Regions from separate parts of the Peribacillus sp. Hz7 genome, predicted to be linked through region 3. Evidence: riboswitches for the same ligand, from Rfam matches in the RefSeq annotation. Region 3 holds a riboswitch; each other region holds the start of a gene.
The links. A riboswitch is a leader RNA that binds a small molecule or an ion and turns the genes downstream of it on or off. The one in region 3 is predicted to bind thiamine pyrophosphate.
Positions count from the first base shown of each region.

Region 1: linked by a shared signal. The riboswitch ahead of ACE199_RS04420 (LuxE/PaaK family acyltransferase) and the one ahead of tenI (thiazole tautomerase TenI) in region 3 are both predicted to bind thiamine pyrophosphate.
Region 2: linked by a shared signal. The riboswitch ahead of thiM (hydroxyethylthiazole kinase) and the one ahead of tenI (thiazole tautomerase TenI) in region 3 are both predicted to bind thiamine pyrophosphate.
Region 4: linked by a shared signal. The riboswitch ahead of thiT (energy-coupled thiamine transporter ThiT) and the one ahead of tenI (thiazole tautomerase TenI) in region 3 are both predicted to bind thiamine pyrophosphate.

Region 1 is NZ_JBHHJV010000002.1:176,295-184,412, reverse strand. Features, by position in the region: gene proB (glutamate 5-kinase) at 1-646, shown strand, start outside; gene ACE199_RS04425 (glutamate-5-semialdehyde dehydrogenase) at 668-1,915, shown strand; TPP riboswitch at 2,022-2,131, shown strand; gene ACE199_RS04420 (LuxE/PaaK family acyltransferase) at 2,216-3,304, shown strand; gene ACE199_RS04415 (acyl-CoA reductase) at 3,301-4,752, shown strand; gene ACE199_RS04410 (ABC transporter ATP-binding protein) at 4,764-5,510, shown strand; gene ACE199_RS04405 (ABC transporter permease) at 5,507-6,262, shown strand; gene ACE199_RS04400 (ABC transporter substrate-binding protein) at 6,259-7,275, shown strand; gene ACE199_RS04395 (SDR family oxidoreductase) at 7,288-8,055, shown strand; gene ACE199_RS04390 (glutamine amidotransferase) at 8,118-8,118, opposite strand, start outside.
Region 2 is NZ_JBHHJV010000002.1:28,824-36,941, reverse strand. Features, by position in the region: gene ACE199_RS03785 (acyl-CoA dehydrogenase family protein) at 1-352, shown strand, start outside; gene ACE199_RS03780 (aldehyde dehydrogenase family protein) at 431-1,909, shown strand; gene ACE199_RS03775 (MFS transporter) at 2,053-3,480, shown strand; gene thiD (bifunctional hydroxymethylpyrimidine kinase/phosphomethylpyrimidine kinase) at 3,547-4,335, opposite strand; gene thiE (thiamine phosphate synthase) at 4,352-5,002, opposite strand; gene thiM (hydroxyethylthiazole kinase) at 4,989-5,807, opposite strand; TPP riboswitch at 5,900-6,010, opposite strand; gene ACE199_RS03755 (CoA transferase subunit A) at 6,420-7,133, shown strand; gene ACE199_RS03750 (3-oxoacid CoA-transferase subunit B) at 7,100-7,765, shown strand; gene ACE199_RS03745 (peptidase) at 7,780-8,118, shown strand, end outside.
Region 3 is NZ_JBHHJV010000011.1:114,307-122,424, reverse strand. Features, by position in the region: gene ACE199_RS15505 (thiazole synthase) at 1-487, opposite strand, end outside; gene thiS (sulfur carrier protein ThiS) at 493-699, opposite strand; gene thiO (glycine oxidase ThiO) at 704-1,804, opposite strand; gene tenI (thiazole tautomerase TenI) at 1,788-2,405, opposite strand; TPP riboswitch at 2,498-2,607, opposite strand; gene ACE199_RS15485 (ATP-binding protein) at 2,681-3,940, opposite strand; gene ACE199_RS15480 (hypothetical protein) at 4,347-4,475, opposite strand; gene ACE199_RS15475 (hypothetical protein) at 4,887-5,024, shown strand; gene ACE199_RS15470 (zinc-dependent alcohol dehydrogenase family protein) at 5,222-6,274, shown strand; gene ACE199_RS15465 (chromate transporter) at 6,375-7,553, opposite strand; gene ACE199_RS15460 (peptidylprolyl isomerase) at 7,842-8,118, shown strand, end outside.
Region 4 is NZ_JBHHJV010000004.1:245,853-253,970, reverse strand. Features, by position in the region: gene ACE199_RS08795 (ATP-binding protein) at 156-1,232, opposite strand; gene ACE199_RS08790 (cation diffusion facilitator family transporter) at 1,610-2,488, opposite strand; TPP riboswitch at 2,722-2,824, shown strand; gene thiT (energy-coupled thiamine transporter ThiT) at 2,930-3,505, shown strand; gene guaC (GMP reductase) at 3,714-4,697, opposite strand; gene sigY (RNA polymerase sigma factor SigY) at 4,916-5,479, shown strand; gene ACE199_RS08770 (YxlC family protein) at 5,433-5,786, shown strand; gene ACE199_RS08765 (sigmaY antisigma factor component) at 5,779-5,997, shown strand; gene ACE199_RS08760 (YbjQ family protein) at 5,978-6,292, shown strand; gene ACE199_RS08755 (PLD nuclease N-terminal domain-containing protein) at 6,327-6,527, shown strand; gene ACE199_RS08750 (ABC transporter ATP-binding protein) at 6,544-7,452, shown strand; gene ACE199_RS08745 (ABC transporter permease) at 7,460-8,118, shown strand, end outside.

The sequences.
Region 1 (8,118 bases), on a different contig from region 3:
CGATATGCTTTCTGCTCTTGTAAGTGGGCTTATTCATGCCGATCAGCTTATTATTTTAACGGACATTAACGGCTTATATGATTGTAATCCGTTGACGAATCCGGATGCTAAGAGAATCGATTATTTAACAGAGGTAACGGATGATTGGCTGCAAGTAGCGGAAGGAGCCGGCTCAAACGTTGGGACAGGCGGGATGCAATCGAAATTATTAGCTGCGAAAACAGCACTATCTTTAGGTGTAAAAGTCTTTATTGGTAAAGGAGAAGGCCGTGATAAGCTTCTGCGAATTTTAGCGGGTGACGGTGACGGGACGTATATTGAAAATGACGTGCTTACAACCGTAAATAATAATAAGCAGTGGATTTCAATTCATTCGGAAGTGTCAGGGAAAATCTTCGTTGACGATGGCGCAGAAACAGCCTTAATGTTGAATGGCAGCAGTTTATTGCCTGCCGGTATTTATGACATTCAAGGAGATTTTGAAAAAGGGGACGTTGTTGAAGTGTTTGGTTCAAGTGGATTGCTTGGCCGAGGAGAAGTTCTCTATTCTGTCGATGAGCTGAAACTAGCGATGGGAAAACGGACAGACGAGCTTGTGATGTCAGCAATTGAAGTGATTCATCGAGATAAATGGGTGAAAGCCTAAATTAAAAAGGGGGAGTTAGTAATGAGTGAAGTTATTGTAAGAGGAAAAGCGGCTAAAGCGGCAAGTTATAAAATGAATGGGAAGACGACAGAAGAAAAAAATGAAGCATTAGCAAAAATTGCGGATCAATTATTAGTAGATAAAGATTATTTAATAAGTGAAAATGCAAAAGATTTAGAACAAGGAAAGAAAAATGGTCTGCCTGAATCAACGCTAGATCGCATTATGTTAAACGAAAAGCGTATTGAAGATATGTCAGCGGCTATTCGTTTACTGATTGACTTAAAGGATCCAGTCGGTGAAAGCTTAGAGACCATTGAGAAAGAAAACGGCTTGCTTATTAAAAAAAATCGTGTTCCAATCGGTGTGATTGGTATGATTTATGAAGCGAGACCAAATGTAACGATTGATGCGGCTACATTATCATTAAAAACAGGGAATGCGGTTATTTTACGAGGAAGTTCATCTGCAAGCTACTCTAATCAAGCGCTTGTTGGGTCGATTCATAAGGCATTGGCGCAAACATCTTTACCAGTTGATGCGGTTCAATTAATGGAAGATACAAGCCGTGAAACAGCGAAAGAATTATTTCATTTGAATGAATATTTAGATGTGTTGATTCCACGTGGAGGCAAAAATTTAATTGATACCGTTGTTCGTGAATCGACTGTACCTGTTCTTGAAACGGGCGCTGGTAACTGTCATATTTTTATTGATGAATCAGCTGATTATGAGATGACAGAAAATATTGTAATCAATGGAAAGACACAGCGTCCATCTGTATGTAATGCCATTGAAAGTTTGCTCATTCATGAAAGCTGGTTTACTAAAAATGGGACGGACTTATTAGCAGTTCTTCACGGTAAAGGAATTGAACTATACGGAGATCAAACGGTCTGTACTGCTTTTCCAGAGGCGAAGCAAGCAACAGAAGAAGATTGGGCAACGGAATATTTAGCGCTAAAATTGAGTGTGAAAATTGTGAAGGATGTTATAGAAGCTGTTGAGCATATTAATCAATATGGTACGAATCATTCTGAAGCCATTATCACAACAAATGAGGAAAATGCAGCCATTTTCTTAAATGGAGTCGATGCAGCCGCTGTTTATCATAATGCTTCTACCCGTTTTACTGATGGTTTTGAATTCGGTTACGGTGCTGAAATTGGGATTAGTACGCAAAAGCTTCATGCGCGTGGACCAATGGGATTACCTGCTTTAACATCTACTAAATATTTTATTTATGGACAAGGACAAATTCGTGGATAAGTAGATAGTTGATGAACGAGATTGAGTGAAAACCTGTACGCTACTTCTGGTACAGGTTTTTTTGTGATTGCATTTTGCAAAAAGAAAGGGTATTCTTTGTATAAAAATAGATGATATCGGGAGTCTGTGGAATCAGGCTGAGAGTACGGTTAATCTACCGTAGACCGTTTGAACCTGTTGGGTCATGCCAGCGTAGGGAAGTGATAAGGGGATTACTCTGTATTTTTGCACTTTGCGTACGCAAAGTGCTTTTTTGCGTTATTAGAAAATAAATGGCTACATTGAAAGGAATGGGTAAACATGATGACTCAAAAAGAAATGATTGAATCGACAGTTCAATTTATCAATCGTAATGAATCTTCTGAGGAAGATTTTAATCAGCAGGCTTTACAATTATTTCGCTATCACTATCAATATAACATTCCTTATCGAACTTTTTGTTCTCAAAAAGGAAAAACACCGCGTACTGTGAAAACTTGGAGAGACATCCCGCCAGTACCGATTAATGCTTTTAAAGATGTTACTTTGAGCTGCTGTGATCCGGAGCAAGCGGAAGCGGTTTATATGACAAGTGGTACAACACAAGGAATTAGAGGTAAACATTATCATCCAACATTAGACATATTTGATAGGTCGATGATTAAAAATTTTCAAGAAAGATTTATGGGAAATACCGATAAGATTCGGATGGGAATCTTATTTCCAACAGAACAGGAGATGCCTAATTCTTCTTTAGCTCGTTATTTAAAACTCGCAAAAGAAAGATTTGGGACAGAGGATAGCCGTTATTTTATACAAAATCACGAGCTTGATGTGGAAGGCTTACAGAAAGAGCTGAGGAATGCTGAAGCAATTGGAGAACCTTATGCTCTTTTAGGTGCAAGTTATAGCTTTGTTCACCTTTTAGAAGAACTAGAGCGTGGGAATCAAACTTTTACTCTACCAAAAGGAAGTAAAATTCTTGATACGGGCGGCTTTAAAAAACAATCTAAAGAATTAGAGTTGGATGAGTTTTATCAGTTGCTTTCTACATATTTAGGAGTCAATCGTTCAGCGTGTATCAATATGTACGGCATGACCGAGCTGAGTACACAGCTGTATGACGATGGAAATCAATCTGTGCCTGCTGTTAAGTCAGGACCAAGTTGGATTAAAACGCGAGTGGTAAATCCGTTAACAGGTGAAGAAGTAGCAAAAGGAGAACGCGGCGTTATTGTTCATTGCGATCTTGCTAATATGAATTCTGTTTCTACGATTTTAACAGAAGATGTTGGTGTTGAAGTGGAAGGCGGTTTTCTTTTATTAGGAAGAGTGGAAGGAACAGAAGCAAAGGGCTGTTCGCTAGCGATGGCAGAATTTTTAAAGGCTTCAAAGGGACTGGAGAAATGAGAGAAATCGCTGGATATATTCCGAATATAGGAGAAGAATCATTTGAGACAAAGGTGCTTCTATTCGAAAGAAATCAGGAAACAATAGAAGTGGAGATTCCGATTCTTACAAATGAACAAATGAACAGGTTAATTGACAAGATTAAGCATAGCAGTCGTAAGGTGTTAAAATCTTTTTCTGTTAATGAGTTAATGAATATCATTGATGAAGCGATTCATAGACTTCTAGATCGTGATTCATTTTATCGACAAAAAGCTGAGAAAGTATTGCCCATTGTAACAGGCTATGATGAAGAAATGATAAGACTTGGTTTGACTTCTTATTTAAAAACGTTTCGAAAACATGAACTGCAGCGTTTTCTTGTTGAAGATTTAGGAAATCCATTGTTGTTAGATGATTTTCAACCGAGAGTAAAAGGGGGATTTTCGAAGGCTTTTAGTCCTGATTTAATTACGCATATTTGGTCAGGGAATGTGCCTGGTCTTCCTTTATGGAGCTTTATATCTAGTTTGTTAGTGAAAGCAGGGAATATCGGGAAGGTATCGAGTACTGAGCCATTATTTGCCGGCTGGTTCGCTAAGCTTTTAGTGGAAATAGAACCAAGATTAGCAGATTGCTTTGCCGTTCTTTGGTGGAAGGGTGGCGAAGAGGAGAGAGAACGCTTTATTTTTCAGCAAACAGATATTGTTGTCGGGTATGGGGGCAATGAAGCGATGGAAGCTTTACGAAGTCGGATTCCAATCACTAAAAGGTTTTTACCATTTGGACACAAGCTAAGTTTTGGGATTGTTTCAAAGGCGTCTCTGGATTCTTTTAAAGCTTTGCGGACGGCCCATTTGGCTGCTTTGGATGTGATGCGCTATGACCAACAAGGCTGTTATTCTCCGCATGTTTTCTATGTACAAAAAGGAGGAAATGTTTCTCCAAAAGAATTTGCTAGATATATAGGTCATGAACTAGAGGCGTTTAATAGAAGGTTTCCGAGAAGAAAACTGTCAATGACCGAATCGATGGAGATGGCTGCTTGGAAAAATAAAGAAGAAATGAACCTGTTCTCGAATCCAAATAATGAAGTATTAGGCAATAACCAAAATGACTGGACTGTTGTTTTTGAAGATTCCAATCTTAGCCTTACACCAAGCAGTTTAAATCGTGTCGTAAAAGTGAAAGGGTTTGATCACATAGAAGAGGTGACGGAAGGCCTTCTCATGCATCGAGATTACTTGCAAACGGTTGGAATCGCCGCTAGTCCGTCTGAATTGTTTCAATGGTCTCGTCTACTAGGGAGTGTTGGTGTGACTCGAATGACGGCATTGGGAAATATGACATCTCCAGAAGCTGGATGGCATCATGATGGCCGCTTTAATGTACTGGATTTAATTAATATGATTGATATCGAAGCTTCAGCTGAACAATTAAGTGAAGAGTTGGCTCCTTATGCAGATTAGGAGGTTAGCAGATGAGTTTTTTAACAATCGAGGATTTGACTTATAGTTATCAAGAGAAGACAGCTGTGTTACATGGAGTGAACTGGTCTATTGAAGAAGGGGAGTTTCATTGCTTTCTAGGGAAAAGCGGCTGTGGAAAGACAACGTTATTAAAGCTTGCAGCGGGCTTGCTTCCATCTCATTCAGGAATGATTCGTTTGAAAGGAAAAGAAGTAATAGAGCCGTTGGATGAATGTGGTTTTGTGTTCCAATCTCCTACCTTATTAGAATGGAAAACAGTGCTAGAAAATGTGTTGCTTCCGATTTCGCTGAAAAGAAAGATTACGGAACAAGATCGACAGTATGGGTTAGAAGTATTAGAGATGGTTGGTTTAAAGACTTATTTGGATCGTTATCCTACCCAATTATCTGGAGGACAACAAAGTCGTGTTGCTATTGCGAGAGCGTTGATTCAAAAACCAGCGATGCTGTTTTTAGATGAACCATTTGCCGCTCTGGATGCTATTACAAGAGAAGAACTACAGGATGATTTGTTGAAAATTTGTAAGCTTCATCATACAACGGTTCTTTTTATTACGCATGATATCGCAGAAGCCGTGTATTTGTCAGATCGGATTGCAGTCATAGATCAAGGTCAAATCATTTTTGATACTGCTGTAAAATTAGAAAAAGAGAGAAATGTAGAAATGAAATACGCGCCGTATTTTAATGAGTTGTGCCTGACGTTACGACATGTATTGGGAGGAAATAAGCGATGAAAAGTCTCCCTTTATACTCAATTCTATTATTTATTATGTTCCTCATCATTTGGGAATATAGTGCAAGCTTTATGTCAGAGCTTGTTTTGCCGGCTCCTACGGTTATTGTTGCGACTTTAGTAGATGGTCTGCAAAGTGGATACTTTATTCCACATATTTTGCGAACACTATCAGAAGTGTTGCTAGGTTTGGTAATTGGCTGTGTCGGGGGATTTATCGTTGGGGTAATTATGGGTGAGATTGAATTTTTAAGAAAGCTTCTTTCCCCTTATATCATTGCGAGCCAAGCTGTTCCTAAGCTTGCTTTGGCCCCTTTATTTATTCTATGGTTTGGTTTTGGCATGACATCGAAAGTCATAATCACTGCCCTGATTTGTTTTTTTCCATTATTGGAGAATACGATTACAGCGATTCAGTCTACGAATAAACAAAAACAAGAATTATTTCATATGCTTCGAGCAACACGCTGGCAAACCTTAATTCATTTAAAAATTCCTAATGGCCTGCCAGGGATTCTAGCCGGACTTCGAGTGGCGGTTGTATTAGCCGTAGTAGGGGCTGTTGTTGGCGAGTTTATTGGGGGAAGCGATGGATTAGGAGCGCTCATCGTCGCGTCGCAAGGGATGATGGATACGCCGTTAATGTTTGCTGTGTTAATTTTATTAACTGTAATGGGCATGGTTTTATATCAATTGATTTATGTATTAGAAGTTACTGTACTAAAGAAATATATGAAGGAGAATAGAAAATGAAAAATAGATGGTTAGTCACGATTTTATTATGTATGACCGTATTGATGTCAGCATGTGGTGCAAAGGATGAAAATAAGGAAACAGCGAAATCTGATTCAACAGACGTCCAAACGATTCGAGTAGCGAACTGGAGTAAGCCACTTACAGAACAAACGAATCTATTAGTCGATGAGAAGAAGCATTTCTTTAAAGATAAAGGCCTAGATGTAACTGTTATTCCTGGTGCAGGCGGCGGCGATGCGATTAAAAATATTTTATCTGGGAAAGCAGATATCGCTTTTACTGATCCAGGTTCACTATTTTTCGCATTAGATAAAGGTGAAAAGCTAAAAGTTATTTACAATATTTATCCGCAAAATGTATTTAACATCGTATCACTAAAGGAAGCTAATATTAACAAACCGGAAGATTTAAAAGGAAAAACAATCGGTGTTTATAGTCTATCAAGCGGAACACGTCAAAACTTATTAGTGTTATTACATCAGGTTGGTCTTTCAGAAAATGATGTGAAAATTGTTGAGACAGGTCTTTTAAACTTTGCCCCATTAATGCAAGGGCAAGTGGATGCAACAGCCGCGACTGATACAGGGTTAGTTGTTGGACAAGCAAAAGGTTTAGAGGAAGTCAATGTGATGAATGTGAAAGACTATTTAAATGTACCGAGTGATGTATTTGTTGTAACAGAGAAAACATATCAAGAAAAGCAGCAAGAATTGAAGGATTTCTTAGAAGCTTATCGTAACAGTGCACAATGGATGATTGAAAGTCCGGAAGAAGCGGCTGCTTTGGCTAAAACCTATGCAATCGATGGGAAAGATGAGCAACAAAACTTAGAGATTATTAAACTGCGTAATGCTTCTAGTGTATCTCCTGAAACAGATCAACATGGTTTAGGAGCACTTGATGCGGATATCTTGCAGGATGGTGCGGATACGTATCAAAAATTAGGATTGATTAAAGAAAAGCTCAATATGGATGAGGTAGTAGTTGATACATTACTTCCTAAAAAATAAAGGAGAACATATATGGGGAAATTTAGCGGGAAAGTCGTTCTTGTTACGGGCTCCAGCCGAGGAATTGGAGCGGCGATTGCCCTTGAATTTGCAAGAGAAGGGGCCTTCGTTATCGTCAATTATTTGAAAAATGTTGAAGCAGCTGAACAAATTGTGTCAGCTTGTATCGAAGTTGGAGGAGACGCTTGGGCAATTCAAGCAGATGTTACGTCCGAAGAGGCTGTGCAGTCGATGATTGAGCAAATTGTACTTGAAACGGGACGGTTAGATGTTGTTGTGAATAATGCATTTAAACCTTATGTCTTTGATCCTGAACAACGAAAAATGGCTTGGCAGCTCACATGGGACGATTATCAAGGGCAGATTGATGGAGCGGTAAAATCGACGCATTATCTATGCCAAGCGGTGCTGCCGATTATGAAAAAACAAAGCAGCGGAAGCATTGTGAATATCATTAGTAATTTAGTAGAAAGACCGTTGGTTCCTTATCATGAATACAACACGGCTAAAACTGCATTAATGGGGTATACGCGTAATTTAGCTGTGGAGCTAGGACCTTTTGGGATAAGAGTCAATTGTGTAGCACCGGGCCTTGTTTATCCAACTGATGCGAGCAAAAAAACAAAAGAAAGTTTGAAAGAACTAATCATTTCCCAAACCCCGCTTCGAAGAATTGCAAAGCCGGAAGATATCGCAGGTCCTGTTTTATTTTTATCATCTGATTGGAGTGAATTTATGACAGGGCAAACGCTATTTGTAGATGGCGGATTTGTGATGTGAGTTTTATAAAAAGAGCCAATCAAGAATTCAATGCTTGATTGGCTTTTTAATCGTTTAGGAAAC
Region 2 (8,118 bases), on a different contig from region 3:
TGCCAAAATTCGTGAGCAGTTCGGTCAGCCAATTGGCAGATTTCAAGCGATTAAACACAAAATAGTAGATATGAAGATGGATCTAGAGACGGCGAGATCTTTAGCTTACTACGCAAATTGGGCGTTAGAAACTGGTGCTGAAGATCGAGTACAAGCGATTTTTAGTGCTCGTATTTTTGCAACAGAAGCATTTATACGAGCCTCATCGGACAATATTCAAATACATGGTGGAATTGGCTTTACAGAAGAAATGGATTGCCATTTATATGTAAAGCGTGCTAGATATTATGAAAATTACCTAGGAAATACCCAGCATTATTATGAACAAACAGCCATGGCACTCGGTTGGTAAAAGTGTGAGAATTATCCTCCGTGAATAAATATAAGGGAATAAGTCTATAAAAATTCTTAATAAGGTAGGGGATGAATATTGAAAATAGCAAATGAAATTAGAGAGTTTCATAACTTGATCAATGGAAATCTAGTGTCTGCTTCTTCGGGAAAAACAATGGAAAGTATTGATCCATCAACAGGTAAGGTATGGGCGGAAATTCCCTGTAGTTCAAAACAGGATACAGAAAAAGCGATAGCCGCTGCTCGTCAAGCTTTCCCAGCGTGGTCTTCTATTTCAGCTATGGAGCGCGCAGCGTATTTAAGACGTATTGGTGATTTAATTGCTCAGTATGGTAATAAATTAGCTGAGTTAGAAACGAGAGGGAATGGATGGGTGATTCGGGAGACGAGTTATGGGCTTATCCCAAGTTTAACAAGCATCTGGTATGATGCAGCAGGAGCAACTGCTGTAGGAAGTAGAGGGGAAACAGTCCAATTAGGACCTGCAAGTATAGGGTATACACTTCGTGAGCCGTTAGGAGTAGTTGTCGGCATTCTTCCTTGGAATGCCCCGCTCTTTACTTTTACAATCAAGGCAGCTTACGCGCTCGCCGCGGGGAATACGGTTATTATTAAACCTTCAGAACTTGCTGCTGTTTCTTCCTTACGATACGGTGAATTACTTAATCAAATTCTCCCACCAGGTGTTCTGAATGTGGTGTCAGGAACGGGACATGAAGTAGGTGAGACGTTAGTAAGTCACCGTGATGTGAATAAAGTAAGTTTAACTGGTTCTGGAAAGACTGCAAGAGCCATTGCTCAATCTATTGCTCGTTCCCCAAAACCGTTGACTTTGGAGCTTGGTGGGAAATCACCTAATATTGTATTTGATGATGCCAATCTAGAAAAAGCAGTTGAAGGGATAACGACAAATAGTATATTTACTGGTAATGCCGGTCAAATTTGTGTCGCAGGATCGAGGATACTTATTCAAAGGACAATATTTGAAAAGATGTTAACCATGATGAAAGACGTGATTACTAAGAATACTAAGTTAGGGGACCCATTGAATTTAGAAACCACGATGGGCCCGGTTGCTAATCTAGCACAATATAAAACGGTTTGTTCTTATATAGAACTTGGAGAAAAGGAAGGAGGGGAAATTCTATTTGGCGGTCGTCATGGAGGAGCTTCTCTTCTGCCAGATAATCCTCGATTTACAAATGGATATTGGGTTGAACCTACTTTAATCCGAGTAAATAGTAACTCTTTACGTATATGTCAAGAAGAAGTCTTTGGTCCGGTTGCAATTGTGATGCCATTTGATACAGAAGAAGAAGCTATAGCTATAGCAAATGATACGGCTTTTGGTCTTGGAGCGGGAGTTTGGACGACTAATCTTGATCGTGCTCATCGTATGATGCGAAAGCTTGAATCAGGAAACATCTGGGTGAATACGTATCGCAGAGTAGGACCTGAGTTACCATTTGGTGGGATGAAGGATAGTGGTTATGGTACGGATTCAATATTAGAAAATACACGTGAAAAATCTTGTGTTATTGAGATAGAGTCATAATTTCATTAGTAGACTAATGGGGGATACTGCCATTTCAAGAAAGAGAGGAGTAAGAGACAGCAATTGTCCCTAAAGCTTTGATTAGTGAGATACAGTAACTGTACTTACATCTGTTAAGCTTAAAAACAAGGAGTGATCTAATATTGGATGAGAAATTAATTAGAAGAGCCTTTCACTTTTTATGTTTGGGGACGTTACTAATTGTTTTTGCTGAGGCTACACATATACCAGCCTATCCAAAAATGCTAGAACACTTTAATTTAGGTGCAGGGCATGCGGTTTGGATGCAATTAGGTTTTGCTTTAGGGTTGACTGGTTTTCAACCTTTAATGGGTTGGTTAGCAGATTATTTTGGGCAGAAAAAAGTGATTCTGCTTGGTGCAGCACTTATGGCATTTGGATCATGCTTGGTAGCGCTCGCACCAGCTTTTTGGGTAATGGTTTTAGGACTTTTTTTCAAAGGCGTGTCAGGAGCTGCTGTCGTTCCTATCGGTGTAACGTATGCTGGAAAGTATTTTAATGATGAGCAACGTGGAAAGGCACTTGGTTTATTTGGATTTTATTCTGTTGTAGGTGCTATACTAGGACCTGTATTAAGTGGAATCTTTGTTGACAATCTAGGATGGTCCTCCAACTTTTGGGTTTGCGCGCTCTTTGGTTTGTTAGCAGTTGTTTTATTTTTAATCGGTGTACCAAATACTAAGGGAGAAAAATCAATTTCTTTTGATTTTTTAGGCGTATTATTCGTGTTTTTAATATTGGGAAGTCTCTTAACGATACCGACGTTCATTAACAATTATGGTTTTTCTTCTTGGATGTGGCTGCCATCCTTTATTGTTTTTGTCCTTGCTTTCTTATTTTTAATTGTTATTGAAAAAAGACAGAAAGAGCCTCTGTTAGATATTAATTATGCGACTACACGACACTTTTGGGTACCTTCAGTGATTGCGATTTTGATGTTTGTAACATTCAGCAGCGTCTTATTTTTACTAACGTTCTTTATTCAGAATGTGCAAGGGAAGTCTTCAACAATGGTAGGGCTGTTAGAGTTACCACTTTTCCTAACGATGGCAATAGCTAATTTATTAAGTGGTAGGTTGATGAGTAAGTTTTCTGCTCGTTCGATGATCGGGTCAAGTATTGTTTTGCTCGTTGCAGGGGTAGGGATGCTAACTTTGGCAAATAAAGATACCTCCTTTTTATATTTATTTGTGTCTATGAGTTTAATTGGAATGGCTATAGGCATGGTTGGACCTGTAATAAGGAATGTAATTGTGTCAAAAGCAGATCCTTCTCGTCTTGGAGTTATTACTTTTACTTATATCACAATTGAAAATGTAGCATCTCGTGTAGGTGCTTCTTTCGCCATAGTGATGTTTGCGTTATTTGCTGCTGGAGGAAACTCAGTAGGCGCTCTTTCTACTACGGCACTTATACTAGCCGTTTTCTCAGCAATTTCTTTCATATTTCTTGTACTCATTCCAAAAAGGGTAGAGGGAATCCAAGGAGTAAATCGAGCATTGCAAACACATAAAGAGACGAATCTCGAAGAAGTAGATACAATAAGTTGATAATACAAGTAATAAACCCGATGCTTATAATCGGGTTTATTACTTGACTATGTTTGTTATAGAATCTTAGTTTGAAAGCCGATAACAATGATTCAGAGGACCATTTCCTTTTCCAAGATTCAGCTGATCCTGAAGAGCTCCAGTTAAATAGTCTTTCGCATACTGAATACTCATGTTGACATCGTGTCCATCGGCTAAGTTACAGGCAATGGCGGAAGAAAGAGTACAACCTGTTCCGTGTGTATTAGGATTTTCAATTTTAACACCTGTAAACCAGGTGAACTGGCCATTACTATACAGTAAGTCATCGGCACTATCTAGGAGATGGCCGCCTTTAATAAGGATATTGCCTTGATAATGCTTGGCTATTTGAATAGCGGCTTTTTGCATATCCTCTTTTGTTTCAATTTTCATCCCGCCGCATAGACATTCGGCTTCGGGAATATTTGGTGTAATCAGAGTTGCAAGCGGGAGAAGCTTTGTAATAAGAACATCCATTGCATCCTTACTTAATAATGGGCTGCCGCTTGTTGAAATCATGACAGGATCGACAACAATATGCTTCGGTTTGTATTCTTTTAGTTTTTCGACAATCACTTCAATAATGTGCGGGGAAGACACCATACCTATTTTCACACTGTCTGGAAAGATATCGTTCATAATGCTGTCTAGTTGTTGTCCTACAAACTCAGGTGTTGCCTCGAGTACACTATCTACTCCTGTTGTGTTTTGAGCAGTAAGCGCTGTAATAGCAGTCATCGCGTACATTTTGTGAGCGGTAATCGTTTTAATATCAGCTTGAATGCCTGCTCCGCCGCTGCTATCGGAACCAGCAATACTTAATACTTTTTTCATCATCCATCCCTCTAATCTAGTTATTTTCGTGATTGACTATTTGCTTTGAGAGAGCAAGCAGTTCCTGGCTTGCTTTTTTGATATCTTGTTTAGCAAAAATCGCTGAAACAACAGCAACTCCATCAATACCGCTGCCGCTTAGTTGTAAAATGTTTTTTTCATTAATTCCACCAATTGCAACGACAGGAATGGAAACACTTTGACAAATAGCCTCTAAAGTACGCAAGGGTAGTGCAGTAGCATCGAGTTTCGTTGAAGTCGTAAAAACAGCACCTACACCTACATAATCTGCTCCACCTTTTTCAGCTAGACGGGCTTGTTCAACGGTTTGAACCGATACACCAAGTATTTTGTCATCACCAATTATATTTCTTGCTGTTGATAGATCCATATCGTCTTGTCCAATGTGAATCCCATCAGCAGCGCATGCAATGGCGACTTCTACATTATCATTGATGACAAATGGAACGTTATAAGCGTCTGTTATTTTTTTTATTTGCTGTGCTTCTTTTAAAAAGTCCTCATAAGGTAGATTCTTTTCACGTAACTGAATAAATGTTGCCCCGCCTTGAATCGTTTGTTCTACTTGTTCAGCTAAAGACTGTTCTCCAAGCCAAGCTCTATCTGTTACGGCATACAAAAGCATAGATTGTTTATCTACTTTCAATTTTCATGCCCTCCTTTAATAGAGAAGAATCAAGTTTACTTACATAATCAATGAAGTGCGTTCTAAAGCTTGAAGTGCCTCCACCTGTAGCTATTGTTTTTTGATAAGCAAGTTCGCCGCTAAGTCCCATTGCACAGACAGCTGCGGCTGTGCTATCTATTAGTTGCTCTGGATTGGCTCCACAATAAGCACCGATTACAGCAGAGAGCATACAACCTGATCCGGTGATTTTCGACATCATTGGGTGCCCATTTTTAATGATGTACGCTTTTTCGTGGTGAACAACCAGGTCGGTAGCGCCTGTTGTAGCAATAACAGCACCTGTTCCAATGCTTAAATCTTTTGTAAGTTGAATAATTTCATTTATATTTTCATCTTCAATACTTTCAGCCGCATCGACACCTTTTGTTAATCCACTTCCTGCGTAAATCGTTTTAATTTCAGAAATATTGCCTCTAATAACGGAAAACTTCACTTCTTCTAGTAGTTTAAACGTCATATTTGTTCTTAGTTTAGAAGCACCAGCACCGACAGGGTCTAAAATAACAGGAAGACCGAGTTCATTTGCTTTTTTCCCTGCTTTAATCATCGAGAGAATGGTTCGTGCATTGAGCGTACCAATATTAAGGACGAGACTGCTGCAAATACTCGTAATTTCCTCTACTTCGGTTAAATCATCTGCCATAATAGGAGATCCGCCGCAGGCCAAGACAATATTAGCCACATCGTTGACCGTTACATAATTGGTAATATTATGTACTAAAGGTGTTTGCATAGCTACATTTTCTAAAATATTTTCAAACATATAGATACTCCTCCGTTGGTTGATTTATCTACTAACTAATTGAAATGAAAAAATGCGATATACCAAAAAGGTGCATCGCATTCATAGACTATCATTTATGACATTCGATTCCCTACGTTGGCATTATCCAAATCAGGTTAAAGGGTTAAAGCTACATTTCGCTTACTCTCAGCCCACATGTGCAAGCTCCCCTACTATTTACATTCTATCTATTATTTTAGCATATTTCTTGATATAGAGTACTCTTCTTTCATTAAATTAAGTTTTTCTCTATGCATCTTTTCTGAAAGATGTGTGAGCCAAAATTACGTTATCAATAATATTGTTTAATAAAGTGAGGGGTTCCTTCATCGATCACGGATGGTTAGTTGACCAATCGAATCTTTACTACAAAAGCGAGGCGACTGTTCAGTTTAGACAAGCATTTCATCTTATGACCTCGAGGGGCTAGGAGTCGTAGCTAGATGAGGGCAGTCGTCCCCCGCCTATCTTCTTTGTTTTCCCATACGCTTGAGGTGGGGGTCTTACTGCCCGTTAAGTGTGAGGGAAAAAATCTGTTAAAGTATTAGGATTTTTTCAGTAGTAGGCTCATATTCTAATAGGGGTGATGTGATGGTAGAAAATACGTTCGGGAAAATTTGTACATATGATCAAGTTAAGCCGTTATTTAAAGATAATCAATCCATTTTATTCGGTGGATTTGGCGGGGTCGGCACGCCGCCAGGGCTAGTAAATTTGATTTTAGAAACAAACGTTCAAAACTTACTTCTTATCGGCAATGATGCAGGATTTCCGAATATCGGAATAGGAAAAATTGTGACGGCAAAAAGGGCATGCAAAATGATAGTATCTCATATTGGCTCGAATCCAAACGCCGGTGCATTTATGCAGAATGGTGAACTAGAGATTGAGTTTTCGCCGCAAGGCACGCTTGTTGAACGAATTAGAGCAGGGGGGATGGGGCTTGGCGGGGTGTTAACAGATATCGGATTAGATGCAGAATTTGTTAATCAAGGGAAACAAGTAGTAGCACTAGATAACAAGAAGTATCTTGTTGAACCCGCATTAACGGCTGAAATTGCAATTGTGTATGCGAAACGATGTGACCCGTATGGCAATTTAGTGTTTGATAAAAGTGCCCGCAATACGAATCCTCTTATTGCAATGGCAGGAGCCATCACGATTGTTGAAGTAGATGAAATTGTACCGCTTGGTGCTTTAAATCCAGATCATATTGTGACTCCGGGGGCATTTGTTGATTATATCGTTCCATCGAAAGGAGTGGATTGGAAATGGGCATGGGAGATGGTATTCGACAAACATTAGCCAAACGTGCTGCTGAGGAAATTTCTGATGGTATGCTTGTCAATTTAGGGATTGGCATTCCATCACTCGTTCCAGATTATTTGCCCAAAAGTCATAACGTTATGTTTCATGCAGAGAATGGAATTGTTGGAATCAGCCATTCCCCGCCGTATGAAGAGGCGGATGAGCATTTATGTAACGCTGGAGGTTATCCGATTACGGTGAAAAGCGGGGCATCTTATTGTGATAGTGCTGTTGCATTTGGAATGATTCGACGCGGACTTGTTGATGTAACGATTTTAGGGGCGCTGCAAGTAAGTGAGGCAGGTGATTTAGCGAATTGGATTGTTCCGGGGAAAAGGGTTCCAGGGATGGGGGGCGCGATGGAACTCGCAGCAAAAGCGAACAAAGTGATTGTATTGATGAATCATACGGATAAAAACGGTCAATCGAAATTACTTAAAACATGCACGTTACCGTTAACGGCAAAAAGATGTGTCCATATGGTCATTACCGATTTAGGGGTTTTTTCGGTAAGGGACACAGGATTAATCTTAACTGATTTGTATGAACCATATACCGTAGAGGAAGTACGAAAGCGAACAGAAGCCTCATTTGATGTTGCCGAACAGCTCCGTATCCTACAAAAATAAGGAGTGTGATGTAAATGGCCTATCAGCAGCAAATCTCAACATGGTTACAAGAGCATCGAAAAAATGGGATTCAACTATTACAAAAGCTTGTTCAAGAGCCTAGTAAACGTTATCAGGAAGAAGGTGCCCAAGCCATCGTTGTTGAAAAATGCCGTGAATTGGGCTTAGCTATAGATTTATGGGAAATTGGTGATGAAACGTTACGCAGTCATCACCATTTTTATTGTGATCGTCATAATTTTCAAGGAAATCCAAATCTTGTTGCTGTTAAAAAGGGCAGAGGCGGTGGCAAATCTCTGATTTTAAATGGTCATATTGATGTTGTTCCAGAAGGAGATCATGCGCGTTGGGAT
Region 3 (8,118 bases):
TGAGTCCTTTTCCAGAGCCGATTGGCGATGCACCAGGCATAATCGCATGAACTCCAAGTTGTTCAAGCCTTTTAGCTAATACAACATCATCAGAGGTATAAGGCAGGACAATAAATCCTTCTGCTAACAGCATTTCGGAAGCTTTTAGTGTTTCAACAGGATCCGGTAATAAAGATTTGTCACAGCCAATTACTTCAACTTTAATCATATCGCATAAGCCCGAAGCTTTTGCTAGTTTAGCAATTCTAACAGCTTCTTCAGCTGTTTTGGCACCAGCTGTATTTGGAAGCAGTTTATATTTAGTTAAATCTAATTGTTCAAGAAAGTTTGGTTGAGATTCTTCAAAAATATTCATTCTGCGAACCGCAAACGTTAAAATCTCGGTTCCAGAAACTTCAACGGCTTGCTTCTGAACCTCAAAGGAAGGGAATTTCCCTGTTCCTAGTAAAAGTTTTGATTGAAATGTGTGATGAGCTATTTTTAACATGATTATCATCCTCCTCCTACAAAATGAACAATTTCTACTGTATCTCGATCTGATAATGCTTGTGCTGTGTATTGCTCTTTATAAATAATTTCTTTATTTACTTCTACGACAACAATGCGGTTTTCCAGTTTATATAATTCAAGTAAATCCTGAATACAGTGTACGGTTTCTGGCAGTTCAATAGTTTTTCCGTTTAATTGAATCGACTTCATGATTTCACCTCTTTTGGCGATTGATTTTAAAGGCTTCCATCCAATCTTTTCTTATTTCTTTTTTCATAATAAAATCTCGAATCATTTGTCCTGTGGCAGGAGCGAGCAAAATGCCATTTCGATAATGCCCTGTGGCGAATAAAATGCCTTCATCATCAGGATGATGACCGATAAATGGCTTTTGATCAAACGTTTGTGGACGAAGCCCTGCCCAAAAGGACTCGATTTTCATATCGATGATGGACGGGAGCATCGTTTTTGCTTTAGCAATGAGATTCTCGACACCACCAAGACTTGCCTGTTCATTCCAATCATTTTCGACCATGCTGGCTCCAAGCACAAGTCTGCCGTTGTTTCGCGGTACAATATAGCAGTGTTCATGAAATAATGTATGCTTTAAAAGCGGCTTTTCACTTGAAACTGATACACATTCCCCTTTGACAGGAGTAAGCGTATTGGTTAAACCAAGCTGATGGAAAAAGTTTGAGCTCCATACACCATTTGCGACAACGACATATTTAGCTTGGAAATTTCCTTTGCTCGTTTTAATCGTATAGGAACTGTCTTGCTTTTGAATCGAGAAAACGGATGTATATTCAAAAATCGATGCCCCCAATACTTGAGCACTCTTTCCAAATGCTTGACAAACAGAACTAGGTAAGACATTAACATCATCTTCAATAAAAGCGGCTCCGATAATATTCGTTGAAACAGAAGATTCTTCATGTCGTACATTATCTCTGTCATACCATTTGACGGTAGGAAGGGAGAGGGTAGAACTTAGCTCACTTTTTTCAGCCTCTGAATAAGCGAGCTGAAAAATTCCGCCTTTTCTTAACTCAATATCGATACCGCTTAGCTCTTTTAGCTCATCTTGAAGCTGGAAATAGGCTAGTTGACTCTTTCTTGCAAAAGGATAGAAAATCTCAAGATCATTGCATTCTGAATGAGCTCCTAACATACCAGCTGCTGCACTTGTCGATTTACTAGCTAGTTGCTTTTCCTCAAACACGGCAACATCAATCTGTTCTTTCGCTAAATAGTAGGCGATGGAGCAGCCGATAATTCCACCGCCTATAATGGCTACTTCATAATTTGTTTTCACATGAATTCTCCTTACATAATTTAAAAAAATCTAATGCGGATGCATAGGGATTTGGTGAAGAAAAAATGCCCGACATAACCGCAATGCCGTCTGTTTTTAGTTGTTGAAGGGCGTCTACCCGAGTTGGTGTAATGCCACCAATGGCATATACAGGGATTTTTAGTGCTTGTTTCATATTGCTAATAGTATGTATGCCATTTGGAGCCAGTCCCTTTTTACAATCTGTTTCAAAACAATGTCCATATAACACATAATCCGCTCCATCTGTTTGTGCTTGTTTTGCTTCTTCTAAAGAATGAATCGAACGACCAATCCGTAAGTGCGGAAAGTTTTCTCTCACTTTTTGGATAGGAAGGCTATGTGATGGAAGATGGATATTCGAAATTTGTGTGAGTAACGCGATATCTAAGCGGTCATGAATGACGAGTTTTTCTTTGTTTACATCTGCTTGTTCTAAAAGCTGAATGAGTAACAGAACTTCATGAGCCGTTTTTGATTTTTCACGAATATGGATATAATCAACAACATTTTGAATAGAAGAAATGATACTTGTCAGTTCGCTAACTGTATGTGAATCATCTGTTACAGCAATCAGTTTCATATTCGTTTACTCCTCTTTACTAGTAGTACACGCAAAAAAACCACTAACCTTAAATAGGAAAGTGGTTTTGTTATTTGTACACAAATAAGCACAAAGAATAACGAACACTTCCCTACGCAGGTGCGAACCTGTTCAGGTTATGAGGGTTTAAAAGTAACTACTTTATTCTCAGCCCTTATCAAGGGATCCCCTAGTGAATTAATTAAATAGTTTTAAAATTTATATTTAAAATATCATAAATCTGGAAGGTGTACAATAAAAATTTAAAAAATAATTTATTGATAAATAGGAAGCTTGATAGAAAAGCAAGTTCCTATTCCTTGTTCACTTACGACTGTAATCTGGCCATTCATTTGATTAATAATACTATACGAAACCATCATTCCAAGCCCTGTGCCTTTTTCTTTTGTTGTAAAATAGGGCTCCCCAAGGCGATTGATTTGTTCTTGTGTCATACCTGTTCCTTCATCTTGAATATCGATTTGAATGGTATGCTGAGTATTGGTTTGAATAATGTGCAGTTTTCCGTTAATCCCCATAGATTCTATGCCGTTTTTTAACATATTAATTAAACATTGTTGAAACTTTTTGCGCTCTCCCTTAACGACATATTGGCCATCATCTAATAAAGATAGTTTGATTTGTATGCTGTTCATATTAGCTAAAGGGGTAATGACATTGATGGCATGCTGAATTTCCTCCGCAACATTGATTTTTTCTTCTTTTTCAAGCGCAGGCTTAGCAAATGTTAAATAATCATTAATGACTTCTGTTGCACGATCCAGTTCTTGTAGTGCAATTTCTGTATATTGTTTTCTTTTTTGGTCAGAGGTCTCCTCAGATAGCATTTGGATAAATCCTCTACTGGCGGTGAGTGGATTACGAACTTCATGAGAAATACTGGCTGCTAAATGACTAACCATTTGTAGTTTCTCTGCTTTCACTAACTTTTGAAGTATGTGGAAATTAGCTTGAATGACTTCCCACAGCAAGTTCGTAAACACCATCGCAATAATTTCAATGGAAATATATTGTACCCATAGATTTGCTTCTCTGTTTATGTCAAATAGTTGTTCAGATACCAACAGGGAGAGCAGTAAACCGATAAAAGTTAGTGAAGTGCTTATTATCACTTTATATTTTACAGAAAATTGAAAAAAATATTTAGATATAAAGAATAGTACAATAGAAAAAGAAAAGAAAGTAATACATGCTATATAAAAGCCGTTATCGCCATTTAGCCAAAAGCGAATGAATAACATTAAGAATAATAAAGGAATTCCTAATTTATATCCGCCATATAACCAACCTAGGATAAAGGGAACCCAACGAAGATCCCATACATAATAAGGCCCTGTATCAACAGGGAACATCATACAAAGAATAAGGGAGGCGATAGGGAAAATGGCAAATGTCCCTTTTTTGAAGTTTTCGAATTTATAAGAATATTTGGCGAAGTAAATCATTTGTACCAAAAATAAAGGAAGAATAGTAAATAGGAAGTTAATTAACAAATTTTTTGTTATCAAAGACATAGTTGCACCGAACTTTCAATAATTTATAACTTTAAATATTCGCTATTATTAGGTGAAATTCCTTTTGTTATTTTAAAAAAAATGGTAGAAAAATACACTTTTGTTTTCTGCTCTGTAAATGATGATGGCTTTAAAGAAGCGGAAATTGGAATTGTACTTGGTATTCCATTCTTTATTTTGCTAGTTATTATATTTGATTGTTTTTAGCCGAATGTACTCGGTATGCATATCGTTGTGTTACCCATCGTGATTTCATTTATCGTGTTTGTCGTAGTTAGTTTGTTAACGCAAAAATACATAGTGTTGCAAAAAAAGCTTAGCTATTAATAAGGGTAAATAAACAATAAAAGACTGATCACTAGCATTCTATGATCAGTCTTTTTATTATATTTTGGAATGAGCTGGATTAATTTGTTCCGAAAAATGTAATTTCATCAAAGCTATCAAAATCTTTATACACTAATTCTAATTTTTTACCTGGTGATACTCGATAAGTCAAATATCCACTTAAAGTTTTACCTTTAGCAAGCTCCACAATGGTATCCAATTCATTGTATTTAGTCGAATAAAACTGTAAATCCAGGGCATCTTTGAATTTATCGTTAATATATAGGTCTGGGAAAATCCAGGAATCTGTTTCGCTCTATAATTTTTAATGACAACATAAAGTGAGATATAAGATAACAAACAATGAAACTATAAGTTTTCCAGATGAACCGATAGTGGCACATCTTAAAAATGTATATTCGAATATAATCCTAATTCATGTTAGATCTAAACGCTATCAGTAATTTATGGTAATTAAAAAGAGGGATAATGGCAAAAATCGATCGAAAAATTTGTTATATAACAGATTTTTATTTTTAGAAATGTATTGACACAGTGGTGGTTCTGTTATATATTTTATATAACTTAAATAATTGTTATACAACAGGGGGAAGCGAAGATGGAAACGTATCGTGAAGCATATGAAAGCTATAAAAGAGCATGTGAAAATTACGGAATGGAGTCGATGACTTTTTATCATTTTGTAACACACTTAACGAAAGAACAATTGAATGAATATGATAATCAAGCTAGTTAATGAAAAAGGACGTGATGACTACGGATCTCGCAGTTGAAGCCAAATAGAAACCCTGCCCGTTTATATATAAAAACAGGCAGGGTTTAATTATGTTTGTTGAAGAAAGTTTTTTGTTCATGTTTAAAGGACTTGCGGAATATCTTTGATAAAGAAGGCGTTAACAATATGCAAATACTGTAATTAAGGGGGACAAGCATATGAGAGCTGCTCAAATTATTGAACAAAGAAAACCGTTAAGAGTAGGTCATGTACCTGACCCAACTCCAGGTCCGCATGATGTCATTGTGAAAGTCGAAGCAAGCGGAGTGTGCCGTAGTGATTGGCATGCTTGGATGGGAGATTGGGAATGGATTGGTTTAAGTCCCGTACTTCCGATTATTCCAGGTCATGAATTAGGCGGTGTTGTTGAAGCGGTAGGAAAAGAAGTGAAAAACTTTCGTCCAGGGGATCGAGTAACGACTCCTTTCCACGAAGGGTGCTCACATTGTTTAAACTGTTTGAGTGGTCAATCAAATCGCTGTGATTCTTTACAAATTTTTGGATTTAGTTATGATGGAGCGTATGCAGAATATGTGAAAGTACCAAATGGGGATTTTAACTTAGTTGCTCTTCCTGATGAAGTGGACACGCTTACAGCTGCAGCTATTGGTTGTCGCTATATGACTGGCTATCATGGCGTCATGCGCAGCAATATTAAGCCAGGGAATTGGCTTGTTGTTCATGGTGCAGGAGGTGTTGGGCTATCTGCTGTTCAAGTTGCCAATGCGATAGGCGCTCAAGTCATTGCAGTTGATGTAGATGAGGCTAAATTGGACATGGCTAAGGAGGAAGGTGCCGTTGTTGGTGTGAACGCTCGCCAAGAAAATGTCGTGGAAGCCATTCGAGAAATAACGAAGGGTGGGGCACATGCATCCATCGAAGCACTTGGAATTCAAGAAACGATTTTAAATTCGGTCACTTCTTTACGCAAAGGAGGCCGACATGTTCAAATCGGTTTAACTACAAAAAATGAAGGGGGCTTAGTTGGTCTTCCGATTGATGCGATTACGGCAATGGAGTTAGAAGTGGTCGGAAGTCTAGGTAACCCTCGCTCGGAGTATAATGGTTTACTAGCATTGATTGCTCAAGGGAAGTTAAATCCAAAGTCACTCGTTTCACGTGAGATTGCCTTAGATGATGTATCTGAGGTGCTTCATGATATGACAAGCTATAAAACATATGGGTTTAATGTAATTACACAATTTAAATAGAAGAGAGATGACTTTGACACAGGCTTCTGGTTTGTGTCTACTTTTTTGAGTTTAAAATATTTTCTAAGCTACCAAATTTGGTAGCTTAGAAAATATTTGATTAAATAAATGTAAGTAATATACCGCCAATGGCTCCGCAAACAACAATAATCCAAGGAGGGAGCTTCCAAAACATAAGCATACTAAATAAGATGGCAGCAAAGGCGAAGTCAATGGAGGTTAGAATGGAGCTAGTCCAAATAGGTTGGTAAAATGCGGAGATTAAAATACCAACTACTGCAGCATTTACCCCCATAAACGCCCCTTTAATTTTAGGATTACGACGTAAAGTATCCCAAAATGGTAACGTACCAAGGATTAGAAGGAAGGCGGGTAAGAATATAGCAATAGTTGCGACTAAGCCGCCTTGCCAACCATACATAATAGCACCTAAATAGGAGGCAAATGTAAATAATGGGCCAGGTACTGCTTGGGTTACACCATAGCCAGCTAAGAAAGCTTCTTCGCTAATCCATCCAGTGGGAACAAATTCTCGTTCTAGTAAAGGGAGAACGACATGACCGCCGCCAAAGACTAAAGAACCAGATCGATAGAAGCTATCAAACATGGCCACCCAGTGAGATGTAGTTATTTCCTTTAAAATAGGCAATAGAATCAGTAATCCAAAGAATAATGTTAAACATAGGATTCCTGCTTTTCGTGTAATGGGGAACTGGATACTTTCTTCGTCACTTTCAGTATGTTGTTTATATAGAAGATAACCAAGAAGTGCAGAGGTGCAAATAACAACTACTTGAGTAAGGATAGATTGCCATAAAAGTGTTCCTACTAATGAGAATAATGCAATGTTTTTTCTTTTTAAATCAGGGGCTAAATTTTTTGCCATCCCTAAAATAGCATGTGCAACTACGGCTACCGCTACTATTTTTAATCCATGTATCCAGCCAGCTTCTCCTGTATCCAGCCCTTGAAGGAGTATGGCAAATAGCATGAGAGCAATTACGGAAGGAAGTGTAAATCCGATAAAAGCTACGATTCCACCTAGAATTCCTGCGCGCATAACTCCTATCCCAATTCCTACTTGGCTACTAGCTGGACCGGGTAAAAATTGAGAGAGTGCTACTAAGTCCGCATAACTTTTTTCATCCATCCATTTTCTTCTTCGAATATATACCTCATGGAAATATCCTAAATGAGCAACGGGACCGCCAAACGATGTTAATCCAAGTTTAGTCGAAACGAAGAGTATTTCTAGTAATGATTTAAATCTACTGTTCATATCGAGGTTCTCCATTCTTTTAATCTTGCAACGGTAAAATCAAAGTTTCATAAAATGTAACATAGTGCATGGTTCGTTTTCAATTTGATTAATAGAAAATTTACATAGTTTTAATATAAAAAAAGCTTGTAGACAGACCCTGATATGGAGGCGTTGTCTACAAGCTTTTATGAAGCTGTGTAAGATATTAATCAAACTGTAACTTATAATCTCCCTGCTTTTTTTATTGAATTATAAATGATATTATATACATTGGTTTTACATACATAATTTAAGGAGATGAACAGAATGGCTAAAAAGGGATACATTGTAATGGAAAATGGAGAAAAGATTGAGCTTGAATTTTACCCTAATGAAGCTCCTAACACAGTAGCTAACTTTGAAAAACTAGCTAATGAGGGCTTTTATGATGGAGTAGTTTTCCATAGAGTAATTCCAGGGTTTGTAAGCCAAGGTGGAGACCCTACAGGTACAGGAATGGGTGGAAGTGGTACTACTATTAAATGTGAGACTGAGGGAAATCCTCATAAACATGAAGCAGGCAGCTTATCTATGGCTCATGCTG
Region 4 (8,118 bases), on a different contig from region 3:
ATTATTTTATCGCTTATTCATTTTAATTGAAAGCTTCGTTAAATCTTATTCATAGCCTAATGGAAAGTTAATATTAGTATACGGAAATAGGATTCATTCCATTAAAAAATTAATAGTGTCCTTCTATGAAATAATGCCCATAAAAAAATTCACCTTCAAATAGGAAGATGAATCGTAAAGGTTGTTAAGAAATTTGAAGAATTACATGTAAGAGAGCCGCCATGTTTTTCAATAATTTCTTTACAAACAAATAAGCCAAGTCCAGTTCCTTTTGTTTTGGTGGTGACGAAAGGATCAAAAATAGTTGGCAATACATCGTCTGGGATTTTTGGACCGTTATTAGCAATCGTTAAGAGTAATCCTTCTCTAGATTGTGTACCAGAAATAGTAATAGTCGGTACAGAGGTTGTGGGAATGACATCTAGTGCGTTTAAGATAATATTTAACAATACTTGACGTATTTCTTCCTTAGAGCCGCTAATCATTATATCGTCTGGAATGGCATACGAAACGGTAGCATTTGCATCTAATATGCTTGGATAAAGAAATTCAATAACATCATCGACAAGCTTTGAAATAGAAAAGGAATCAATATATTCACTTGCTTTTTCTTTCTTTGATAAATTTAGAAATTGTGTGATTCGACTGTTTAGTTGATTAAGTTCACTTGAGATAATATCTAAATATTTTACTTCTGGATGTTCCGATTGTAGCAATTGGATAAATCCCATAATGGATGTTAATGGATTTCTAAATTCATGAACAAAGCTAGATGTCATTTGACCGAGCAGAGTCAAGCGGTCTTTATGTGTCTGACTAATGAAATAGTACTGTTCTTCTAGCGATTTTGTTTGTAATTTTGCGTAATAAGTAATGGTCTGTTGAACCAATTGATCGAGTGAACGGTTAATTTCGTTAATGAGACGAAGTGAATCACAGGGTGTTAAATGTAAGGTAAGTACTTCTTCTATCATAATGGATCTTCCAGCCGTAATCGTTTTAGTGAATTCCTCCATACTCATAATCTGAAGCAATTGTTCTGTCGCAATATTTTCCGATAATGAATCTAAACACTCTTCAAGCGTTGATTGCTGCTTTTTCATTTTTTCTATAAATAGTTTGAAAAAATGTTCGACTTTTTCTCCGGAAAGGGAGAATTGCGTCCACTGGCTAATAATACGATCTTTATGATCCATTAAGAAATCAATTGCTGTAGCGTTATTAAATAGCATCTCGCCCTCCATTGACAGGAAAAGATTTTTTCGTTGATTATTCCTATTTCGCTAATAGGAAACGAAAATCCTTTAACTTCTAAAGAAAATTATGCAAAAATTCTAAAAAAAACGATTTTTCGTATCTTTATAACTAGTAAAAAGGCTGTATTCAATAATAAGCCAGTAATCAACAAAGTCATATAATAGAGCCAATTATTTCGCTAATAGGAAACGAAAATCCTTTAACTTCTAAAGAAAATTATGCAAAAATTCTAAAAAAACGTTTTTTTTGTGTCTTTATAACTAGTAAAAAGGCTGTATTCAATAATAAGCCAGTAATCAATAAAGTCATATAATAGAGCCAATAAAAAAGTAACCAACAAAATAGCTGTTGGTTACTGTTGTGAAGTCGTATAAGGTTCTATATGAATGATTGCATATTTAACATTATGTTCCGATAGTAAGTTTTGTTCGACTTTGACCGTGATTTCATGGCTTTCAATAACCGTTAAAAGCGGGTTTACATGAACGGTTGCTTCAACAAGAATTTCATTTCCGTGCATACGAGCTTTAATTTCGCTCATTTCCTTAACGCCTTCTGTTTTTGAAATGGTCACGCCAATTTTTTGTAATAACTCTTCATCAAATCCATCTGTTAAGGAGTGGGAAGCGTCTAGGAAAATCTCGACAGCTGTTTTACAAATAATAATTCCGACAACGATAGCAGCGACTCCATCGAGCCATGCGATGCCGATATAGGTTCCTAAAATTCCAACTAAAGCACCTACACTAACGAGCGCATCCGATCGATTATCTTGTGCAACCGCATAAATGGAAGCACTATTTATTTTTCGACTAAGCGCTGCATTATAACGATAAATAACGTACATAAATACCGCGGAGAATAATGCTGTAACCGCTGTCAAGATGTTAGGTGATTGCGTATCTTCTGTAAAAAAATCTTCAATAGCACCGGTAATGACATCAATACCGACCGTAATCATGATAAAAGCAGCGATTAAAGAAGCAATTGTTTCTGCACGCAAATGGCCATATGCATGATTTTTATCTGGCGGGATTTTTGAAATTTTTAATCCAATTAATACGGCAACCGAAGCGACAATATCCGTCGCATTATTTAATCCATCTGCCCATAAACCTTTGGAGTGACCGAAATAGCCCACCGTTAATTTCAGGGCTGATAAAAATATGTAAGCAAGGATGCTAATATAAGCCCCTCTTTCAGCTGAAATAGAATTTTGATCTGTATGCATAATTGTACCCCCATTGCAAACTTGCGTATTAACGATATCAGATGAAACCGTAGTGGGTCTATAGAAACAATGTCTCCTTCATCCATTTAAATTGTATCTTTGCATTTGTATTGTAGGGCCAAAAATAAGTTGGTCACAGCTAAAAATACATCCTTAATTAGGAAGGAAGAGAAGATTAGTACTTGTTTTATGAGCAAACTAGTAGTATATTCTAACCTAGGATAAAAATTAAATACGTCCACAAGGGGAGCCGAAGAGGCTGAGAGTGAGCGAATGAGTTCTGACCCTATGAACCTGTTAGTTAATGCTAGCGTAGGGATGTGGTTTTGGATATAAAGCAATACGGGCCATCCATTACCGCCCTAGTATTGCTTTTTTGTTTGGAAAAAGCAATTCGGGCAGCTCATCTCGCTTCTCTAATTAGGAGAAGGAGGAAGTACAATGAATAACAAAACACTATTTTTAGTGGAAGTAGCTATTTTTGCGGCTTTGGCGTTGCTGCTTGATTTTGTATCAGGTGCGATTATGGGAAGGTTTTGGCCGCAAGGAGGTTCTATTTCCCTTGCGATGGTTCCTGTTTTTTTAATGGCCTTTCGTTGGGGAGTTAAAGGCGGAGTCCTTACTGGAGTTTTATTAGGAGGATTGCAAATTATAACGGGAGCCATTCCTTATCATTTTGCTTCATGGATTATAGATTATTTCTTAGCTTTTGGAGTCGTAGGGTTCGCTGGTGTATATGTGAATAAGGTAAATGTGAGCTTAAGGGAAGGAAACTATTCGAAAGCTAACTTTTACATTATAAGCGGAGTGTTGTTAGGAAGCTTTTTACGATTTTTATGTCATTTTGCTTCTGGTATTATTCTTTATGGAGAGTATGCGCCGCCAGGCCAACCAGTCGCGCTTTACTCGCTCGTTTATAATGGTACGTATATGCTAGGATGCTTTGTACTATCTGCTATTATCGTGGCCATGCTTTATTCAACGGCAAGAAATGTATTAATGAGAAAAGCGTATTAAATCTTCAGTCGGATCTGTTATAGGTCCGGCTTTTTCTATCGTTTAATTTTTAAGTGTTCGTGAATATGGTTGTTCCATTTGATTTGCGGCTTAAATGAGCCGTAAATTAATCTATGAAAAAAGCTGAGCAAGTATGAAAGTCTCTCGCTCAGCTTGGTATGAAAAAATCCTATGGATATGGTTGACTATCCAGGGTGCTTAAAAGCTTTTAATACACTTTATCACCGTTAAAGATAGAGTTTTTAACGATAACGTAATCTACATTGCGGATTGCTTCTAACTTATTTCCACCTGCATAAGAGATAGAGGACTGAAGATCTTGCTCCATTTCTGTTAATGTATCTTGCAAAGAACCTTTGTGCTCGACGAACATTTTCTTGCCTTCTACGTTTTTCTTTTCGCCTTTTTGAAATTCTGAAGCAGAACCAAAGTATTCTTTATAGAGTTTTCCATCTTTCTCAAACGTTTCTCCTGGTGATTCTTCATGTCCAGCAAATAATGAACCAATCATGACCATAGTTGCACCAAATCTAATCGATTTAGCGATATCGCCGTGTGTACGAATTCCTCCGTCAGCAATAATCGGCTTGCTTGCTGCCTTTGCACACCAACGCAGTGCAGCTAATTGCCAACCACCTGTTCCAAATCCGGTTTTAATTTTTGTAATACATACCTTTCCTGGCCCGATGCCTACTTTTGTCGCATCCGCACCAGCATGCTCTAATTCTCTTACGGCTTCTGGAGTGCCTACATTTCCAGCAATCACAAAACTATCAGGTAAGTATTTTTTAATATGTTGAATCATCTCTATGACTGCATTCGAATGACCGTGTGCAATATCAATTGTAATGTATTCAGGTACAAGCTGTTCCTCTGCTAATTGTTGGATAAATTCATACTCTTCATCTTTAACTCCAACGCTAATCGATGCGATTAATCCTCGTGATTGCATATCTTTAATAAAAGATACTCGCTTCTCTGGTTCGAAGCGATGCATCACATAAAAGTAGCCATTTTCTGCTAAGTAAATAGCAATCTTTTCATCTATAATAGTCTGCATATTGGCAGGTACTACAGGTAACTTAAATGTATGTTTCCCTAAAGTTACCGTTGTATCACATTCAGAACGGCTCTGTACTATACATCTTGCCGGAATTAATTGAATATCTTCATAATCAAACACATTATCCATGTTTTACACCTCTAAATACGAATATTTAATTAATGCTAAATAAAAATGTTCGTCCAATGGGTAATTTACATCATTATTATCAGTTTGTCAAAGCTTTTTATACTATAAGATTTCGCTTAGTGTTTTTTCTGATTTAAAAATTTTTTTAAAATCGAGTGAACGAAATTGGAAAGCAAAACGTCATAATAATAAATCGAAGCGGCGGAGGGAGGGAGAGCATGGAAGAAAGAGAGTGGGTTACTGCTGCAAAAAAGGGAGATGAGTACGCATTAGCTCAGTTGTTTCAACAAAATTATTCGTTTCTTGTTCATTATTTAATTAAGTTAACATATAGCCTTGAGCAGGCAGAAGATCTAGCGCAAGATACGATGGCAAAAGCGATTGAACATGTAGCGAAGTTCAATGGAAAATCGAAGTTTTCAACATGGCTGATCTCCATTGCCACACGCTTATATATCGATCAAAAACGAAGGCAAAAACGAGAACAATCGTGGCAAAAGCAGGAGCAAGCGTTAAGGATGATTCGGTGGCAGGCACAATCCGTTAATGAAGATTGGCACATGATGTTAGAGTCATTAGGAAAGTTAAAGGATGATTTTCGAATCCCCATTTTGCTAAAACATTACTATGGGTATTCGTACGAAGAAATTGCCGCTATGCTGCAAATAGCAGAAGGAACGGTAAAGTCCCGTGTTCATAAAGGAATTCAAATGGTGAGAAAGGAGTTAAATGAAGATGACAAAGGACAATATCCCGTCGGAAAAACAGTCGAGCAAAACTGAAGCAGAGTTTGTACAATCTATGAATCATAGTTTTGAAAAATTAGAGCAATCCTTTTCATTTACAACTCCAGATGTCAATTTTTTTGAACAAAAAATTGCAGAACAAAAAAAGCAAATACGGAAAAAGTGGCGTCAGGATCTTCTCCTGTTTAGTACGATAGCCATCATTATCCTTAGCCTGATGTTTACAGCGTTTTTTCAACAGCCCTATGTATTTGTCTTTTTACAAGTTATGACTGTCATTTCTTTAGTTGGCTATACAGGGTATGAATTTAGGAAGAGAAAGGAGCGGGTACATCATGAGTAAAGTCGATTTATATATACTGCCTATAGTTGCCCTGCTGCTGCTCATTCAAAGTATTTATTTGTTTACGGACGCTAGAAAAAATGGAATGAACTATTGGTTTTGGGGCATTATTGGGTTAATTCAAACACCTATGCCGCTTATCTTTTATTTATTAGTTAAACGTTCGCGAAAAAAAGAGGAGGATGAATTAAATGATTATCGTGACTACTGATTTTGTACCTGGAAAAGAAATTACAGAATTAAAGGGATTCGTTCGAGGGAACTGTGTCCAGTCTAAACATATTGGAAAGGATATTCTGGCAGGCCTTAGAACGATTGTTGGTGGTGAAATTGACGAATATACAGAAATGATGACAGAGGCGCGGCAGAAGGCTATTGGCAGGATGACAGAAGATGCAAAGGAAAAAGGGGCTAATGCGATTATTGCCGTTCGATTAGAAACTTCATCGATCATGCAAAATGCATGTGAGATTATTGCGTATGGTACGGCTGTTTATGTGGAATAGGCGTTCTTTATGAAGCTTGAAAGGGTGGAGACATATGGAAACATTTGATTTTATGTTAATTTTGCCATTAGTCATGCTGCAGCTTATTTTAATCATTATTACTTTACTAGATGTAGCGAAACGGGACGTATCGACTTTACAAGGAGAAAGTAAGCTCATTTGGGTATTAGTAATTTTGTTTATTAATATAATCGGTCCAATTATGTATTTAGTGATTGGAAAGAAAAAAGGGTAGATGGGGGAATTTTTTTATGATTTATTGTAAAGATTTAGTGAAAACTTTTCAATCATCAACCGCTGTGAAAGGCATTAATTTAGATATCAATCAATTTGGTTGTTTCGGTTTTTTAGGGGGAAATGGTGCGGGGAAAACGACAACTTTAAGAATGCTCGCGGGGCTCGCTAAACCGACATCTGGAGAAATAAAGGTAGCAGGTGTTGATGTTGTGAAAGAAAAAGATAAGATTGCTCATCTTCTTGGATATCTTCCGCAACATCCTGCTTTCTTTGACCATATGACTGGAAAACAGTGGGTGTATTGGGTTGGAGAATTATTTGGTTTGTCTAAAGAAGTGATTGCGGAGCGAACGGAATCATTATTAAAAGATTGTGGAATATGGGAAGCACGAAATCGGAAAATTGGAGAATATAGTGGAGGAATGAAACAACGCCTTGGTTTGGCTCAAGCGTTAATTAATCAACCGAAAGTGCTTATTTTAGATGAACCTGTTTCGGCTTTAGACCCTGTTGGACGCTATGAAGTATTACAGATGATTTCAAAACTAAAGAGAGATATGACGATTTTTATGTCTAGTCATATTCTAGAAGATGTCGAAAAAGTGGCGGATCATATTACGGTTATTGATAAAGGGAACATCCTGATTACATCGAGTTTAGCAGAATTAAAAAATAGGCATTCACACCCGATTATTACATTTGAACTGCTAGAGACGAATCATGAGTTTCTTCACATTTTAAATAATCAAGAGTGGATTGAAACGGTTCGAATGAATCTTAATGAATACCAAGTGACAGTGAAAGAACTAGAGATGGCTAAAAGACAGTTACCAAAACTTATCACGAATCAAAATTTGACGTTAATTAATTATCGAATTGAAACTGCGTCATTAGAGGATATTTATTTAAGGTTGGTGAGTTAATGTGTCTATGTTTTATACGTTATTAAAAAAAGAAATGAATGAATTAGTAAGCTCACATAAATTGTTAATTGTACCGATTGTATCGATTATTTTGATGATTACGTATCCAATTTCAATCAAGCTTCTTCCTACCTTGTTAGAGAGGGAATTACCAAAAGGGGCTACTGTGGATATACCGATGCCTACTGCACATGAAATTATGGCGAACGTCTTTTTGAATTTTGAAATGATGGGTGTATTAATTCTTATTCTTATTTCGATGGGAACCATTTCTGGTGAAAGAGATAAATCAATTGCACCGATGGTTTTAGTTAAGCCGGTCGGCCGAAATGTCTACTTTCTATCTAAATGGTTCACTTATTCCTTATTAGCTAGTGTAAGCTTTTTAATTGGAATGACAATAACAAGTTATTATACGAATTATCTTTTCGAGGAAAAACTAATTTGGGAAGACGTTGCTCTGGGCACCTTGTTGTATCTACCTATTTTATTATTTGTTATTACGCTTTCAATCTTTTTTTCTTCTTTTGTAAAAAATTCTGTATCAGGTGGTTTGCTTGCGTTTGTTACGTATCTTGTGATTACAAAAGTTCCTCAATATTTGCATGATTCGCTTCAATCTATTTCACCTTATAATCTGATACAAAATGCAAATCAAGTAATAAA